Linked DNA regions of Alkalihalobacterium alkalinitrilicum. The protein of the gene in region 1 interacts with the protein of each later gene in a pairwise test. Links are inferred from orthologs where the notes say so. Each region holds a gene or a part of one and is shown on either strand. Other genes may lie near its edges.

Region 1 (2,913 bases):
GCCAGAGCCTTTACTCGATTTTTCTTTTCTGGTGCCACGGAATGTGAGCTTGATAAACAGGGTAGAGTAAATATTGCCTCCCCACTTAGGGAATATGCACATATTGAAAAAGAGTGTGTCATTATTGGGGTTTCTAACCGGGTAGAAATTTGGAGTAAAGCAATCTGGGAAGACTATTTTATGGAATCAGAAGAATCATTTAGTGAGATTGCTGAAAACATCGTAGATTTTGATCTTTAACGAATGCATCTAAGAAAAGCATAGAAGAGGTGGTAGTAAGTGTTTAATCATATTACTGTGTTAAAAGAAGAGTCAGTAAACGGATTGAATATAAAAGAAGATGGAATTTATGTAGACTGTACCCTTGGTGGAGGAGGTCATAGTGAATTAATTTTGTCTAAACTTAATTCTGATGGTCATTTATTTGCCTTTGACCAAGATGATGTAGCCTTAGCCAACGCAAAAGAAAAGTTAAGTAAATATGAGGGTCAATTTACTTTAATTAAGAGTAATTTTCGTTATATAAAAGAAGAGTTGCAAGCTAGAGGAATAGAACAAGTCGATGGGGTACTGTTTGATTTAGGAGTATCTTCGCCTCAATTAGATGAAGCGGAACGTGGTTTTAGCTACCACCAAGATGCACCATTAGATATGAGAATGGATCAAACCGCTGCTTTAAGTGCTTCTGAAGTCGTGAATGAGTGGGAATTTGGTAAGATTGTTTCCATTATTTCAAGATACGGGGAAGAAAAGTTTGCTAAACAAATTGCTAGAAAGATCGAAGCGGCAAGAGAGAAAAAAAAGATCGAAACGACAGGTGAATTAGTTGAGATTATTAAATCAGGAATACCCGCTCCTGCCAGAAGAACAGGAGGTCATCCTGCAAAGCGAACATTTCAAGCGATTCGTATAGCAGTTAACGATGAATTAGGTGCATTTGAACAAGCATTAGCTGATTCGATTGAAATTACAGCTCCTAAAGGTCGTATATGCGTGATCACGTTCCATTCATTAGAAGACAGAATGTGTAAAGACATGTTTAAAAAAGAGAGCAAAGGTCCTGATCTTCCTCGTGGGATGCCAATGATCCCACAAGGGTATGAACCTAAACTCACCATGATTACAAAAAAACCAATTATTGCAAGTGTTAATGAACTAGAAAAGAATAACCGAGCTCGCTCAGCAAAACTACGGATTGCAGAAAAAAATTAAAGGAGGAGACATTATGAGTAATTTAGCTCGACAGTATCAGCAACACCCTCAAAAGGTTCAAGATCAGCAACAAAAGCAATTAAAGGCTCCTAAACAACGAAAGTTTTCTGTTACAAAAGGCGAAAAAGGATTAGTCTTATTAGCTGTTGTTGCGTTTTCTGTAGCCGTTACGTTCATTATTGCAAACTATGCATCCGTCTACTCAGTTAACCGAGACATTCATAATTTACAACGAGATATACAACAACAAACACAAGTAAATGATGGACTGCAACTACAGGTAATTGAGTTAAGCGCACCTGATAGAATTCTGCATATCGCAACGGAACAACTTGGTATGTCTTTAGACGACAATAAAGTAAGAGTAATACAAAACTAGTTCCGTTGTGAGCTAGTTTTCTTTTTAAGGATGTGATTATAATGGATATTCATAAACGACCTGTAACTAACAAGAGAGCTGTATTCATTATGGGTATTTTCCTCTTATGTTTTGTCATACTTATCGGGAGAATTATTATGATTCAAACAACAAAAGAAGTGGCCGGTCATGATTTAAAAGTAATGGCAGAACAAAGGTGGATGACTAAAAATGAAATTGAGGGGAATCGCGGAACCATTTTCGACCGAGAAGGAAGTCCGCTTGCCCAAGAAATTAACTCATATACAATGTTTGCGGTATTAGATAAAAGTCAAAGCCGCTATGTAGAAGACCCAAGGGAGACAGCGGAAATTTTATCACCTTATATTAATATGTCGGTTGAAAACCTTGAACGGCTCCTATCAAGTGACCGCTTCCAAGTGGAATTAGGTGCTGGTGCAAAAAATATGAGTCATGAGAAAATGAAGGCGATTAAAGATTATGAGCTTCCAGGTATTGAATTTAGAGAGGAGCCGCGCCGGTACTATCCAAAACAAACGTATGCTTCTCATGTAATCGGCTATACAGAACGAGATATGGAAAAGTCGAGAATGGGGCTAGAGCTTAGCTTGGATGAATTATTACGTGCAGAAAATGGGTCTGTCGTTTATCAGAGAGATCGGAAGGGGATTCGGTTGCCGGACCCAAAGGAAACGGTTGAACCTCCAAAGCACGGTCATGATGTTTATTTGACACTCGATTCCAACATTCAAACTGCTTTAGAACAAATTATGACGAAAGTTGAAGAAGATTACGACCCTGAAAAAATGATTGCAATTGTAGCTGACCCTCAAACAGGACAAATCCTAGCGATGAGTAATCGACCTAGTTTTAATCCGAATCAATACGAAGATATTGAAAACTATCGAAATTTTGCGGTTGTTGATCGATTTGAACCTGGTTCCACTATGAAAATTTTTACATTAGCTGCTGCTATTGAAGAAGGTGTTTATAATGGGAATGAACAGTTTCAATCAGGTCAGTACCGTATAGGAAATAGGGTTATTTCGGACCATAATCAGGGTAGAGGTTGGGGACCGATAACGTATGATGAAGGAATGCAACGTTCTTCCAATGTTGCTTTTTCAAAAATTGCCCATGAAAAATTAGGGACGGATAAATTTTATGAATATCTTGATAAGTTTGGTTTCACAAGCCAAACGGGAATTGATCTACCAAGTGAAGCGACGAGTTTAATTGCTGAAAAGACAGCTTCTAACGCGATATCTACAGCATTTGGTCAAGCGACAGCTGTCACTCCAATACAACAAGTTCAAGCCGCA
Region 2 (2,978 bases), 1.7 Mb from region 1 along the record:
AAGTAGATTCGTTCCTTTTTTGACTTTTTCAGTTGTCGATGTCGTTAGTGACATTGCTTTGGTAGGTAGCGTCCAACCACGAACGGGCTCAATAACTCCTTTTGTAACTCTCCGTAACATTTCGCAACACCCCACGGTTATATTTCGTGGTTTCATTATAAACATAGAAGAGATTCAGTTTTTGTCAGAATTTCAAGTCGAATAGAAAAAAGTCTTCGACGGCTTTCGTGTAAATGACCGCCCGATTTCCACCCTTTCCCATAACTAAGAATGGATTGACAGCAAACGTAGCCAAAATTGCAAAAACAGTGACTCATCAGCAATAGTTATGACGAAAGAAAAATGGTATTAATTAGAAAAATCGGGATAAGTAAGAGGCCTAAAACTCAACATCGAGACTTACCTGTAAATTACTATTAACTCAAATCTCACTTATTGACCTAATTATAAACACAAAAAAACTGCACCCTATTTGGATACAGTTGATTATAAGTATGTATGGTAGCGGCGGAGGGAGTCGAACCCACGACCTCACGGGTATGAACCGTACGCTCTAGCCAGCTGAGCTACACCGCCATAATACTATCGCTAACGACAAAATTTATTATACGATAAATCTCTTATAATAGTCAACCCTATTTTGAATTAAATGAGAGGCAAGCGTTATAACGCTTGCCTCTCATTTCTTTTATTAAAAAGCCGGCAGCAAGACTTACCCACGTCTGGCGCCTCGACCACCTCGCTTCGACTCTGTTTGGCGTTTTAGCGTGGAGAGACGTTCTTCACTATCTTTTAAAAATCGATTCATCTTATCTTCAAAGGACATCGTTGGACGCTGATTACGTGCACTACTATTTCCACCTTTACTGTAATTTCCCCCAGATCGTGCTGGGCGCGGTGGACGTGATGGACGAGGAGCACGATTGGCCATCTCCTCTTTTGGGCGTTCTTGAGCTTTTCTAATTGAAAGTCCAATCTTCCCATCTTGTTCAACATTAACAACTTTAACTAGAACTTCGTCGCCTACTTTTAACACTTCTTTAATGTCTTTAACATAATTATCAGCGACTTCACTAATATGAACCAGACCAGTAGTACCTCCTGGCAGCTCCACAAATGCCCCAAAATGGGTAATACCCGTTACTTTACCTTGCAACTTGCTGCCTACTTCGATTGACATGTTAAAAATTGCTCCTCCTTAAAAAACAAATAAAATAATGTTTTATAGAGATGGCTCAAAAGGTTAGAAGTTTCATTGCTCCTTCTTTTGAACACACTATATTATAAATTATACTTGATGCGGAAAAAGAGTGTCAATCCGTTGATATTTTAGGTAATTTAAACAAAATTTCCCTATCCTTTGATAAAAAGTAATCACGTCTAGCAATTTCAGCAATATAATCTAAATCATTGTAATTTATAATTTCTTGTTCTAAGTGAAGTTGTTCTATTTCTAATGCTTCGAGCCTCGCTTGAAGTGCTTGTTTCTCTTCATTTTTTTCTTCTAGTAATTGCGCCTGAGTATGAATCGTCATAAAAGCAATTACACTAAGGGTGACTACAATAAAAGCAAATGCTGTTAAACGACGAAATAAACCTCTTCTTTTCCGAAGACGATCTTCCGATACTTGTTCTTGCACTCGGTTAAAGTTTGCATCTAGCTCCCGAATTTTTCGTTTACGTTCCGAAACCATTAATCATCCCCCTTGTTGCCACGGGTTCGTATAAACTTCCAAAAGGCAACTGCTTTTTTCACCCACTTGGTCTTTTTTATGGAATTCACAAGGCGGTCTAATCTAGATAGCTTGTATACCAATTTTCCAAGCCAACGAATAGGCCTTACAATTAACCTAAATAAAAATGATAATATGGATAATATTACTGATATTACCATGATAACCAAGGAATATAATAGTTTCAATAGCCATTTAATAGGATTAATGAAGATTGTTAGGATAAGTGTCCGAATAAAACGAAAAATTGCAATGGACGTCTGAATGCCAATTTCTAGAATTCGCAAATACCAACGCTGAAATACGGCCTGGTAAGCGGCATAACCACATAACAATGCAAGAAAAATATAAAACCTCATTTCTCCTTCATTAACTTTAAGAAGAACATAAAAAATGAGAAGGCCTTGGATTAACCAAAATAAAAAGTCATTTAACACTGTGACCCATGATAATGATGGACGCGGCTGCCTAGCAAATCTTCTATAGGTATCAATAGAAGCTCCAAGCCAAGTACCTGCAGCAACCATTGATAGCATCGTATAGAATTGAATTGTTAAACTCACTTGAACAACTTCCCAAATAACCCTTTTGACTTCCCACCTTGATTTTCATCAAGATAAACAAGATCAAAAATTTTGCCTTCAATAGATACTAAGCCCTGTTCCACGTTTAAGTTTTTCATATGCAAGTTCTGGCCACGGATCGAAAGAAAACCCATTTCCGTTTCTAAAAGAAATTCTTCATTGTCAAAACTTTCAACTTGCCTTACACCTGTAATGTCTAGTTTCTTTCGGCCTCTTAGTGTAATGTCATGTTCTTTTGTTTTTCTTGCTTGCCCCATTGGTGTACCAAATTCATAATTGTGTTCCATATTTAATCCTCCTCAACACCTCATTTATTACAAATTTATGTTGAGTGGATATAAAATAGAACAAGCTGTTGGATTTCCTTACTCCGCAGCTTCTACTGATTGCTCTTTTGTGACTGTATACATAGAACTCGCCTCTTCTTTTCTTGTTGTATCTTTAATGGCCTCTACTTGAACCGTCACAAACTTTTGACCAAAACGAATCACCAGCTCATCACCAACACTAACATTTGTACCTGCTTTTGCCACTTGTCCATTAACTGTAATTCTTCCTTGGTCACATACTTCTTTAGCTAATGTGCGTCGTTTAATTAATCTTGATACTTTTAAGAACTTATCCAACCTCACTCTAAATTCCTCCTTTTTATTGATATTCC

Evidence for each region.
Region 2: the proteins of ftsL (region 1) and BK574_RS17865 interact in binary tests that used the Bacillus subtilis proteins (3 or more experiments, as listed by UniProt). The link is inferred for Alkalihalobacterium alkalinitrilicum from one-to-one orthologs.

What each region holds. Positions count from the first base shown.
Region 1 is NZ_KV917368.1:5,329,825-5,332,737, forward strand. The notes cover bases 29-2,908. They hold ftsL (cell division protein FtsL), read left to right. Parts: upstream 29-1,225; coding sequence 1,226-1,591; downstream 1,592-2,908. Other genes in these bases: mraZ (division/cell wall cluster transcriptional repressor MraZ), read left to right, coding at 29-240; rsmH (16S rRNA (cytosine(1402)-N(4))-methyltransferase RsmH), read left to right, coding at 280-1,212; BK574_RS25855 (penicillin-binding protein), read left to right, coding at 1,633-2,908. Also shown: more of mraZ, read left to right, coding at 1-28; more of BK574_RS25855, read left to right, coding at 2,909-2,913. UniProt on the Bacillus subtilis protein: Essential cell division protein that may play a structural role. Probably involved in the regulation of the timing of cell division. Also required for sporulation.
Region 2 is NZ_KV917368.1:3,668,146-3,671,123, forward strand. The notes cover bases 5-2,949. They hold BK574_RS17865 (FtsB family cell division protein), read right to left. Parts: upstream 1,695-2,949; coding sequence 1,314-1,694; downstream 5-1,313. Other genes in these bases: spoIIE (stage II sporulation protein E), read right to left, coding at 5-120; BK574_RS17860 (S1 domain-containing RNA-binding protein), read right to left, coding at 713-1,180; yabQ (spore cortex biosynthesis protein YabQ), read right to left, coding at 1,694-2,296; yabP (sporulation protein YabP), read right to left, coding at 2,293-2,604; BK574_RS17880 (RNA-binding S4 domain-containing protein), read right to left, coding at 2,683-2,949. In the rest of the region: more of spoIIE, read right to left, coding at 1-4; bifunctional methyltransferase/pyrophosphohydrolase YabN, read right to left, coding at 2,966-2,978. UniProt on the Bacillus subtilis protein: Required for vegetative and sporulation septum formation. Required for the activation of genes expressed under the control of the sporulation transcription factors sigma F and sigma E.